Regions from separate parts of the Peribacillus sp. FSL M8-0224 genome, predicted to be linked through region 1. Evidence: predicted binding sites of a transcription regulator. Region 1 holds the regulator's gene; the other holds the start of a gene.

Region 1 (6,471 bases):
AATTAGATCGCCTTGGGCAACCTCTAAAGCAACACGTTCGCCATTTTCAAGGACACGGCCAGTACCAACTGCTACTACCTTACCTTCTTGTGGCTTTTCTTTAGCAGTATCAGGAAGAACAATACCGCTTGCAGTTTTTTCTTCAGTTTGAACTAGTTCAATAATAACGCGATCACCTAATGGTTTTAACAAGTGAAACAACCTCCTCATATTCTCTTGATAATTTGTTTCATGATTATTAGCACTCTTCATCATCGAGTGCTAACACATTTATAATATTAAATAAACCGAGCCTTTTTTGCAAGTATCTTATTGAAAATTTTTTATTAATTTCTGATAAATTACGGGTAAACTACTTTAGCATAATGATTTCCTAAACATAGTCATTGAAATGTCATGTTAGGGGTACCTTTAAGTGGTGTTCTTCCCCAATTTTTGATACCATTTTGTAGTATGCGTTTATAGATTGTCCCCATGTCAGTAACGTTCCAAGCGGATGGGTGACTATAAAAGGAGTTTTCATTTTTGAAAAAAGAATATTGGTTCGTCATCATCACTTATATTGCCATGCAATTATCCAGTATTGTCGGGGTACCCATTTTCATGCTGATCGGGTCTTATACCGGAATGCCGGCTGATGAACTCGAAGTGAAATCTGCAGCATACTGGATAGTTTTCAGTTTTCTCGCTGCTTTATTCTTGATTCTTTTTTTAATGAGAAAAGATATGAGGGAAAAGTTGGACACGAGAAACCAAACTTCCGTATCCATGTCCATATTATGGGCAATTGCAGGAGTGTTCATGGCTCTTTTTGCGCAAAGCATTGCCGGAAGCATTGAACAAATGCTTGGGGTGGAGTCTGAATCTGAAAATACGCAGCAACTCATTTCACTCATTTACAAAGTCCCCATGGTCATTTTCGTCACTTCAGTAATTGGACCTATATTGGAAGAATTAATTTTCCGTAAAATCATTTTCGGATCACTTCATAAACGCTTTAACTTCTTTATTTCAGCTTTAATCAGCTCAGTTATTTTCGGCTTGGCGCATGGTGAATTTGAACATCTTCTTTTATATACGGCAATGGGCTTCACTTTTGCTTTCCTTTATGCGAAAACAGGCCGCATTCTCGTATCCATGAGCGCTCATATTGCGATGAACACGCTTGTTATCATCCTTCAAGTGGTATATCGGGAGGATATTGAGAAGATGCTAGATACTGCACAGGCCTTCATCGGAGGTTTATTATGAAACGGCAATCACCATTATTCATGGGCATCATTTATGCAGGCTTAGGAGCTCTTTTTACCGCTATCGCAATTCAAACCGTCAATTCTTCAGGATGGGGACTCTTTGCCTACATACTTGTCCTTATTGCGACTCTTGATTTTGGATCGGGATTGCGCATGATCATGCTGCACTTTAAGATTAAAGCCGCACAAAAAAATAAGAAAAAATAAAAAAACGCTGCATAGCTGCAGCGTTTTTTCATTCCTCCAAAGCGGCTTCTTCCACTACCGGATAATGTTTCAGGAAGTAGATGAGCGACTGAAGTTCCACGGCCAGGTCAATGTGGTGGACCCTTATGGATGGCGGCACGGTCAGCCGTGCAGGAGTGAAATTCAATATTCCTTTTATGTCAGCTTTGACTAGACGATCGGTTATCGTCTGGGCTACCTGTGCAGGCACTGTCAATATAGCCGCAGTAATATTATTTTCCTGCAATAGTGTATCGATTTGATCCATATGGTAGATGGGCACATCAGCTATTCGCTTGCCGACCTTTTCTTCAGAAACTTCGAAAGCCATTTCAATTTTTGTATTATTATTTTTCATGAAATTGTAATTTAAAAAAGCGGTTCCTAAATTCCCCACTCCAATTAAAGCGACTTTGGTCAATTCGTCTTGATCTAGTGTTTTCCTGAAGAAGGATAATAAATAATTGACATTGTAGCCGTAGCCTTTTTTCCCAAGCGCGCCAAAGTAGGAAAAATCACGGCGAATGGTAGCAGAATCCACTTTTACGGCTTCACTTAGCTCAGCCGAGGAAACTCTTTGTTTGCCTGAGGAATGTAAGTTCTTTAAAAATCGATAATACAATGGCAACCTTTTGGCTGTTGCCTGCGGTATCTTTGGGTCATGGTTCATTGTTCTTCCCCGCCTTCACACATGCTTTTCAACTTAATCTCTATCTGTTCGTTTTACTTGCCTTTTATAATCGCTACTAGACACTCCGCCTGTTTTCTCCACTAAGAATGTAGGCCCGATCACCATTCCCTTATCAATGGCCTTACACATGTCATAAACAGTCAAGGCAGTCACGGATGCAGCTGTTAACGCTTCCATTTCCACACCTGTACTCCCTTTTGTCTTAGCTTCCGTTTCAATCCTAAGCCTATATCCTTGTTCTTCTTTTTCCCAATCAAAGGCTATATTGACCCCTTGCAGAGCAATGGGATGGCACATCGGAATTATATTGGATGTATTTTTGCTGGCCATGATTCCTGCAACTTGTGCAACAGCCAGTACATCACCTTTTTTCATTTTATGGTTCGTGACCAATTCATATATTTCATCATTCAATAAAATGCTCGACTGAGCCACTGCCGTCCGGGTTGTTTCAGGCTTAGCACTCACATCGACCATTTTGGCCCTGCCCTGTTCATTAAAATGCGTTAAGTCTCCCATTTAAGTAACCCCTCCTAAATCATACACTATTATTCCACTTTATGTAACAGCTTTTCTTTCAGCTTGGAACCAAGCTGTTGCCGATAATAACTAAAATACGTTAAACTAACAGTAATCAATTGAGGTGAAATCTATGATTTTATTACAAATCAATCAACTATCGAAATATTATGGAGCTGAACTTATTTTATCAAATATGAAGCTCGAAGTTCAAAATAAAGATCGAATTGCCCTTGTCGGCCGAAATGGCGCCGGCAAATCCACTCTGCTAAAAATCATAGCCGGGCAGCTTTCCCATGATGGCGGTGAAATAATCAAACCAAAAGGCGTCACCATCGGCTATATGGCCCAGGATACTGGATTGGAATCCGAATTGACCATTTGGGATGAAATGCTTACTGTATTCACTGATCTTATAGAGCAGGAAAAGGAACTGCGTCGCCTTGAGGCTGATATGGCCAGACCTGACATCTTTGAAAACGAAACGGTTTACCAAAAAGTGCTGAATGAATACGACACTTTGATGGTGGCATTCAAAGAGAAGGGCGGTTATCAATATGAAGCGGATATCCGTTCCGTATTGCATGGTCTTCAGTTTGCCGACTTTGACTATTCTACCCCAATTTCCACTTTAAGCGGCGGGCAAAAAACAAGGCTTGCATTAGGTAAGCTGCTTTTAAGGAAACCGGATATATTGATTCTGGATGAGCCGACGAACCATTTGGATATCGAAACCCTCTCTTGGCTTGAACAATATTTACAAGGCTACCAGGGAGCTGTCCTCATTGTTTCCCATGACCGCTATTTTTTAGATAAAGTAGTAAACCTGGTTTATGAGATTTCCCGGAATAACATGAAAAAATACCATGGTAATTATAGTTCTTACCTAGAGGGAAAAGCGGAAGATTATGAGCGGGACATGAAACTGTTCGAGAAACAGCAAGGGGAAATCGAAAAGCTTCGCGATTTTGTCCAACGTAATATCACAAGGGCTTCCACAACGAAAAGAGCACAAAGCAGACGTAAACAGCTCGAAAAGATGGATGTACTGGACAAGCCGCAAGGTGATGAAAAATCGGCGAATTTTTCTTTCCAGATTGAAAGGCAAAGCGGAAATGAAGTACTCCACCTCCAGGACCTGGCTCTCGGATACGAAGGGGAAACGGTATCAAAGAATATTAATTCCCGGATGACAAAAGGAGAGAGCATAGCTCTTGTCGGACCAAATGGAGTTGGAAAATCAACTTTATTGAAAACGATCATTTCCAAGCTGCCTGCCCTTTCTGGGGATTTCCGTTTTGGAACGAACGTAGAAGTCAGCTACTACGATCAAGAGCAGGCTAACCTTGTTTCCAATAAACGCGTACTCAATGAATTATGGGACGACTATCCCCTTAAACCGGAAAAGGACATTCGCACCGTACTAGGTAATTTCCTATTTAGCGGGGACGATGTTTTGAAAACCGTTTCCACACTAAGCGGGGGCGAAAAGGCTCGGCTTGCTCTAGCCAAAATGATGATGCAAAAAGGGAATTTTTTAATTCTTGATGAACCAACGAACCATTTGGACCTCGATAGTAAATTGGTGCTTGAAAATGCATTAATTGATTATCCGGGAACTATTCTATTCGTCTCACATGACCGTTATTTCATAAACCGGATAGCAACGAAAGTGATAGAGCTCTCCAAAGACGGCAACGAAGAATTCCTCGGTGATTATGATTACTATCTAGAGAAGAAACAGGAGCAAGCGGAAATCCAAGCACTTGAACAGCAGGATCAGGCTAAAACTTTAGATGCGGCTGTAGAAAAAACAAATTACAAAATTGATAAAGAAGCAAAAAAAGCTGAACGCCAGCGAAAACGGCGCATTGAGGAAATCGAGACAGCCATGGAGCTTCTTGAAACCGAAATAAACGAATATAATGACCTCCTATGTGATCCAAATGTTTTTCAGGACCACGAAAAAGTATTGGAAGTCCAAACAAAACTTGATCATGCACAAGAAAGTTTGGATCAGCTTCTCGAAGAATGGGCTGAACTGGAAGAGTGATAAAAGACCGAGTCAATTGACTCGGTCTTTTTCTTTTCCAACCAAAGTGTCGCTTGAAAGTTATCCACAAACTTGTTAACAAACCACTTACCGCTTATTAGCCATTAATTTGAGTTATACACATTATCCACAGAAACATATCCACTTATCCACAAAAACACCCCTTTATACACATGCAGGATGATTATCAAAAAAACTTTATCCACAGAATATTCTATTATTTTATTAACACGATAAAAAGACAGGATGCCAAAGTGAGCGATCCTGTCTTCTCGTCCATTAAAATGCTTCTATATCCAATCCAGGATTTCCGTTCAAATCCAAACCGGATCTCTTTCCCTTTTCAAACATGACACTGCCAGCAGCACCAATCATGGCAGCATTGTCTGTACAAAGATAGAGGGGCGGAATGGATATATCCATAGGTAAATCCTTAAAAGCTTCCGTTAATGCTTCCCTAAGGCCTTTATTTGCCGCAACTCCTCCAGCAAGCAATACCTGTTTCACATTATATTCCTTTGCAGCCTTCACAGCTTTCATTACAAGCACTTCTATCACGCTTGCTTGGAAACTTGCCGCTAAATCTTTAGGTTCAATTTTTTCCCCGCGCTGTTCTGCATTATGCAAAGTGTTGATTACCGCTGATTTCAACCCGCTGAAAGAAAAGTCATAGCTGCCATCCAACCATGCCCTAGGCAGTTTCAAGGTTGGTGAGCCTTCTTGCGCAAGCCTATCGATATGAGGCCCGCCAGGATAAGGGAGCCCCAAGGTTCGAGCCACTTTATCATACGCCTCTCCTGCTGCATCATCCCGCGTCTCCCCGATCACCTTGAAAGAACCCGGTTCTTCTAAAAGCACCAATTCCGTATGACCTCCCGAAACGACTAAAGAAAGCGCAGGATACTCAATCTCCTGAATAAGCCGATTTGCATAGATATGACCAGCGATATGATGCGTACCGACAATCGGGATTCCATGTGCGAAAGCTACAGCCTTCGCCGCATTCACACCTATTAATAGAGCCCCTACAAGGCCGGGACCTTCAGTAACGGCAATGGCATCCAAGTCTTCATATGTCACACCCGCTTGCAGCAGCGCTTCTTCAAGAACAATCGTAATTTGTTCTACATGATGACGGGAAGCTATTTCCGGGACGACACCGCCAAAACGTTTATGGCTTTCTATTTGTGAAGCCACGACATTACTCAGTATCTCCGTTCCATTTTTTATGACGGCTGCCGCAGTTTCATCACAGCTTGTTTCAATTCCTAATATAATTTGATTTTTTTTCATGAAAAATTCACCCACATAACATAAGCATCCTCTTGATTGTCTGTATAATAATTCTTTCGGATTCCGCCCTTTTGGAAACCAAGTTTTTCATAAAGCGAAATGGCTACGGCATTACTGACACGGACCTCAAGTGTCATCCTCACCACACCCATTGAAATGGAGATTTCAATCATCTTCCTGAGCAAAGCTTTTCCAAGCTTTTGCCCTCGGTATTCTGGTAATATCGCAATATTGGTTATGTGCGATTCATCAATGACGATCCAGGCACCGCAATAACCGGCAATTTTCCCTTCATCCTCTATCACCATGTATACAGCATATTGATTATGATTCAATTCATTAAAAAAAGCTTCCCGGCTCCAAGGCAAAGTAAAAGACTGCTTTTCCACATTAAGCACTTGGTCGATATCTGCCGTATTCATCTTTCGGAACGTCAA
Region 2 (6,471 bases), 5.5 Mb from region 1:
TCGGGGCTGTTTTGGCTGGATTTCTAACCTTTCTATTCCTGCAAATCGCTGCCTTTAGCCATTGAAAAATAGTTCTAGCTTTGGTAGAGAAGTGAATACTTAAAACGGTAGGTAAAAGCTATTGATGGATTATGTGACTTGTCTTTATAATGACAAATTTGTATCTAACAAATTAAAACCTGCCCCAAATTGAGGGCAGGATTCTCAAATCTAAAAAGGACGTACTCCTTATATTAAAATAACTCCTTTTGGTTGATGATGATTTTTACAAGTGACCTAACCATTGCCATTCAATGATAGAAAAACTGAAATAGCAATTAGTATTGCTAGAGAAATTACACCAATCACCATCCAATGTTTATTATTGTCCTTTAACAAGAGTAACCCTGTTATAAAGCAAAGTAACGCAAGTGCGATTATGGTTATTCCTATTCCAATGTACACGTCCTTCCCCCTTAACTTCTCCTTTTTTTCCTCTTATAAAATGAATGAATTATTTTCAACCCCAACCGAATAGAAGGGCTGCCTGAGCTACCGCAAATGTCACCAGGAAGGCAATCGCGGTAGGTATCATGAAGGACCAGAATGTCCATTTCAAACTCTTTGTTTCCTTATATATATTGACCAGTGTCGTACCACAAGGGTAATGAAGCAGGGAAAATAACATCATGTTCAATGCCGTTACCCAGGTCCACCCATGGTCAAGGAAAATTCGCTTTAGATCCTCGATCCCATCGACATCCATTAACGATCCCGTCGATAGATATCCCATTAACAGGATAGGTAAAACAATTTCGTTTGCCGGCAGACCAATTAGAAAAGCCATTAGGATATACCCATCCAGTCCGATTAATTGTCCCAACGGGTCCAGAAAGTTAACGATGTATAAAAGAATGCTCATATCCCCAATCTGTATATTAGCTAGAACCCAGGTTAAGATACCTGCAGGGGCTGCCACTTTTATGGCACGATAGAGAACAGATAGCGATTTGTTCAAAGACGACCTCACGACCGTATCGAAAAATTTTGGTTTCCTATAAGGAGGGAGCTCCAGAGTGTAATGTGTGGGAACCCCTTTAAGAGCCGTCTTGGAAAGTACCCACGATACAAGGAATGTGGTCATTATGCCGACTATCACAATTCCAACAATCACTGAAGTCGTCACTATTGAATTCATCCCCCCAGTGAAACCCGAGGCCATAAAGAGGGAAGATAGAATAATCAACGTTCCCCAACGTCCATTACAAGGGACAAAATTATTGGTTAAGATGGCTAACATACGTTCCCTAGGAGATTCGATGATCCTGGAGGACATGACGGCTGCTGCATTGCACCCGAACCCCATCGCCATTGTAAGGGATTGTTTCCCGTGGGCTCCTACAGTTTTGAATAATCGGTCCATATTGAAGGCTACTCGTGGAAGATATCCATAATTCTCAAGTAGGGCAAAGACAGGAAAGAAAATGGCCATAGGTGGAAGCATGACACTGATCACCCAGCTTGTTCCGCGATATAATCCAAGTACTAGAACCCCATGTAGCCAATCAGGTGCGCCGATATTATTAAAGGAAACAGTCAAATAACCTTCAACCCATCCGAAAAAGTCGGCCAACATTGAAGATGGAATGTTGGCCCCGGCGATGGTTAAGTAGAATACCGTCCCCAACATAACCAACATGATGGGAAAGCCGAAAATTGGAGAAGTGAAAATAGCATCCAATTTTTCCGTTCTCTCGTTATGTTGGGCTTTTGAGAAAGTAACTCCTGCTTTGATTAATTGATTACTTTGTTTATACAGCTGTTCGACTATTCGATCTCGAATATGTGAAGAGGAAAGACGGTCCGCCTGTTGAAATAGTTCATCCATATTATGCTGTTCTTTCGATGTGTTCATCTCCATTATTTATATACCTCATTTATGGTATTTCTCTTTTCCACTTGCCTCAACAAGTCCTTATCCCCATCCAGGAGACGTAAGGTAAGCCATCGAGTAGGAAGGCCAGCGCCGAAAATCTTTTGCACCATTGGTTCAAGAGATTTTATCCTTTGTTCGATTTCATCATCATAGGGCATATGGAAAGGGGTGCACTGTATTTCTCCCATTAATAAACGATCAAGGGTATCAAGCAACATGGGTATACCTTCTTTGTTTCGTGCAGAAATTTTAATGACGGGAACGCCTAATCGCCTCATTAAAACCCTTTCATTGATATGGATTCCTAATTTCTCCGCCTCATCCATTAAATTTATACAGATGATTGTTTTTTCGGTCATTTCCAATACCTGTAACGCCAAATTCAGGTTTCTTTCCATTGCTGTCGCATCAAGAATTACAATAGTGACATCGGGCTTTTCGAACACGATGTAATCCCTGGCGATTTCTTCGTCCAACGAATTTGAATATAGGGAGTAGGTCCCGGGAAGATCAATGATTTCATATTGCTTTTCCTTGAAAGAAAAGGTTCCAGCTTTCATATCGACAGTCTTTCCAGACCAATTCCCGGTATGCTGCCTCAAACCTGTAAGAAGGTTAAATAAAGTGCTTTTGCCTGTATTGGGATTTCCGGCAAGGGCTATTCGAAACGTCTCACTCATATTGAATCAACTCCCCTTCTATCTTTTGACTCTCCTCTTTTCTTAAAGCAATGGATGTTTGGCTTACACGGAAGGCAATAGGATCACCTAACGGACTTTTGCGAATCACTTCGACAACGGCTCCAGGAACAAATCCTAAATCGAGTAACCTTCGCCGCATGACGCCAACAATATTTAAATGTTTGATGCGGATGAAATCTCCCTTGTTTCCATCATACAATGATAACTTTTTAGACAACCCCATCAATATTTCTCCTCTACATTTTTTTTTACCATGCGCAACTTTTACTTTATATTATGGGATATATGCTTAAATTGTCAAAGGAAATCCAACCTTTTAAGAATTTTTTTAAATTTAAACATTTACGCATTTTTTGATATTGGCTATTGCATTCTTAATTGAGATTTTAAAATTACCTCTTAGTCTGAAATTTCATGCACCAGGAAAGAAATATGAAAAATTTGTGAGTGGATATTTTGGAATAACATTTTATATTTGAAGTTATGGTTAGAGAACACAGTCTTATATTCAATTTCATTAATCAAAATATTCAGAATATAAAAGGCGGTGTGAAAGTCCATTGATTTAAGTGGGACTGTGGAAAGGACCGCTTAAACTGATAAATTATTAGTGAATATTCAGTTTAAGTTATGTTCGGTATTTACAAAGGTGTATGTAAAAATTATACAGAATTATATTGAAATAAGATAAAAGGCATAAAGGGCTGAGTCACTAGTAAATCCTTAAAAGAAAAGTAAACTCCTCAACTAGTAGATTTTAAACACTTATTATATTTCATTTCAGAAAGATTTTCGAACGTTTCAGTTCAGTTACCAACTTCTTACTGCTCTTTAATGAACTTTATGTGACAGATGTCACTTTATATTGTCTTTTTTTTTACTTGGGATTAATATGAGTATGTCGGGATATGTGAATATGGTAACACTTTATCCGAATAATTACCATTTGAAATTTTATTATATAAGAAAGGGGTAGTATTATGAAAATGAAATGGGCTTTATTAACTATACTTTTTACCATTGCCACAGTGCTTACTGGTTGCGATAACCCATTAATGGTCTTAGATCCTAAGGGTCCTGTAGCCGAGACACAAGCAAATGTTATTATGATATCAATTTGGACAATGGCTTTTGTCGTTCTTGTTGTGGTCGTACTTTATATCTTCATGATATTGAAATATCGTGCTTCCAAACAGCGTGAAGATTATGAACCACCTCACATTGAAGGAAGTAAGACTCTGGAAATAATTTGGGTTGCAATCCCAATTTTAATCGTCGCTTTCCTTTCAGTTGTTACTGTTCAATCGACTTCTGAAGTCGAGGCGACACCGAAAGGATATGAAGATAAGGAACCATTAATTATTTATGCTTCTTCATCGAACTGGAAGTGGCACTTTAGTTATCCGGAAGAAGATATCGAAACAGTAAATTACCTGTTTTTGCCAACAAACCGACCAATTGAATTTAAACTTTATTCATTCGGACCAATCTCTAGTTTCTGGATTCCACAACTTGGAGGACAAAAATATGCGATGTCCGATATGGTAAACACGTTACATTTAGCAGCTTATGCTCCAGGCGACTATATGGGTCGAAACGCCAACTTCAGTGGTTCTGGTTTTGCTGAGCAAACGTTCAACGTTAAGGTGATGCCTCCAAAAGAGTATGTTAAGTGGGTAGATGAAATTAAAGCTACTGCTGAACCAATCACAGAAGAGAAATTCAATAAATTATTAGAGCCCGGTCATGTGGGACAATCCACGTACACTGGAACTCACTTGAAGTTTTCACCAGCTCCAGAAGGTCATAGTAACCACGGATCATCAGATACTAATGAAACTGAAAATGATTCTAAGGAATCCAATGAACCTGGTGAAGATTCCACAAATACTGACCACAGCAACATGAACCATGAATGATTAATATTTAAAGGTCGTCCGATAAAATAACAGGCTTTAACTTTTTACCATTAATGTAGCAACGTTATGAAAGGAGTTACAAAGAGTATGGATTACTTTGATCGATTTGCCGTACCTCATCCAAGTCCTGCGATATATGCATCCATGGTTGCCATTGCTTTAACCATGATCGCGGTTGTCGCAGGAATTACCTATTTTAAAAAATGGGGTTACTTATGGCGTGAGTGGTTAACAACGGTTGACCATAAACGTATTGGTATCATGTACATCTTGTCAGCACTGCTTATGCTCTTCCGTGGTGGCGCCGATGCTCTCATGATGCGTGCTCAAACGGCTGTTCCAGATAACGGTCTGTTGGATGGGCAGCATTATAATGAAATCTTTACAACACACGGGGTTGTAATGATCCTGTTTATGGCTATGCCATTTATCATTGGGTTAATGAACATCGTTACACCATTACAAATTGGAGCGCGTGACGTAGCATTCCCACGTTTAAACGCAGTAAGCTTCTGGTTATTTTTCATGGGTGCGATGCTATTTAACATTTCTTTCGTAGTTGGTGGTTCTCCTGATGCAGGTTGGACATCTTACTTCCCTCTGGCAAGTAACGATTTCAGTGAATCAGTCGGTTCGAACTATTACGCGATTGCCATTCAAATAGCTGGTATCGGGACATTACTGACTGGTATCAACTTTATCGTAACAATACTGAAAATGAGAGCACCTGGCATGAACTTAATGAAAATGCCAATGTTCACATGGTCTATCTTGATCACAAACTTCATTATCGTTTTCGCTTTCCCTGTATTGACAGTGGCACTTGCGTTGATGACAATGGATCGTCTATTCGGAACTCAATTCTTTACGATGTCCAATGGCGGTAGCGATATGCTTTGGGCGAACTTGTTCTGGGTTTGGGGACATCCTGAAGTTTATATCGTAATTCTTCCTGCCTTCGGTATTTACAGTGAGATCATTTCGACTTTTGCACGTCGTAACCTGTATGGATATAATTCGATGGTTATCTCCATGGTAGCTATTTCTACTCTATCTTTCGTTGTATGGGCTCACCATTTCTATACAATGGGTCAAGGTACAATGGTTAACAGCATATTCTCCATCACAACGATGGCAATCGCTGTTCCGACCGGCGTTAAGATATTCAACTGGTTGTTCACACTTTGGAAAGGTAAAATCGTATTTACCGTCCCAATGCTTTACTCCTTAGCTTTCATTCCGATTTTCACACTCGGTGGGGTAACTGGAGTTATGCTTGCCATGGCAAGTGCTGACTATCAATACCATAATACAATGTTCTTAGTAGCTCACTTCCACTACGTATTGATTCCTGGTACTGTCTTTGCCGTACTTGCTGGTTTTACGTACTGGTGGCCAAAAATGTTTGGCTTCATGTTGAGCGAAAAAATCGGGAAATGGGCGTTCTGGTTTATCACAATCAGCTTTAATGTAACATTCTTCCCGATGTTCATCACTGGTTTAGATGGGCAGGCACGTCGTATGTATACGTACTCTGAATCAACGGGCTATGGTCCATTGAATATGCTTTCTTTCATTGGGGCAGTTGGCTTAGCAATAGGTTTCGCGCTAATCGTATACAACATTTATTGGAGCACTCGTTATGCATCAAGAAATATTTCAAACGATCCATGGGACGCACGTTCTCTCGAGTGGGCTACCCATACACCAATACCAGAATACAACTTCGCAATTGTGCCTACAGTTGATTCTACAGAAGCATTCTGGGATGCAAAGAAAAAAGGCTTTAAATTATTTGGCGGTAAAGTAGAAAAGATTCATATGCCAAATAATAGTGGAGTTCCGTTTATCATGAGTTGTATCTTCTTCGTTTGGGGCTTTGCAATGGTATTCAGCATGTGGATCATTGCAATCATTGCAACGATCGGTATCTTTG

What was found. The regulator Rex, encoded in region 1, represses fermentation and respiration genes when NADH is low (regulators of the CRP and FNR family bind a similar motif). The targets are predictions, from matches to a motif close to TTGTGAAATATTTCACAA.
Region 2: the regulator Rex is predicted to act here: its motif matches at 3,460-3,477, upstream of qoxA (cytochrome aa3 quinol oxidase subunit II).

What each region holds. Positions count from the first base shown of each region.
Region 1 covers NZ_JBBOOJ010000001.1:5,594,464-5,600,934, reverse strand. The annotation lists gene groES (co-chaperone GroES) at 1-192, opposite strand, end outside; gene MKX49_RS27405 (CPBP family intramembrane glutamic endopeptidase) at 526-1,251, shown strand; gene MKX49_RS27400 (YdiK family protein) at 1,248-1,460, shown strand; gene MKX49_RS27395 (redox-sensing transcriptional repressor Rex) at 1,489-2,148, opposite strand; gene moaC (cyclic pyranopterin monophosphate synthase MoaC) at 2,182-2,688, opposite strand; gene MKX49_RS27385 (ABC transporter ATP-binding protein) at 2,822-4,741, shown strand; gene tsaD (tRNA (adenosine(37)-N6)-threonylcarbamoyltransferase complex transferase subunit TsaD) at 5,021-6,034, opposite strand; gene rimI (ribosomal protein S18-alanine N-acetyltransferase) at 6,031-6,471, opposite strand, start outside.
Region 2 covers NZ_JBBOOJ010000001.1:59,174-65,644, forward strand. The annotation lists gene MKX49_RS00300 (ZIP family metal transporter) at 1-65, shown strand, start outside; gene MKX49_RS00305 (nucleoside recognition domain-containing protein) at 500-1,867, opposite strand; gene MKX49_RS00310 (FeoB small GTPase domain-containing protein) at 1,900-2,595, opposite strand; gene MKX49_RS00315 (FeoA family protein) at 2,588-2,839, opposite strand; gene qoxA (cytochrome aa3 quinol oxidase subunit II) at 3,597-4,535, shown strand; gene qoxB (cytochrome aa3 quinol oxidase subunit I) at 4,623-6,471, shown strand, end outside.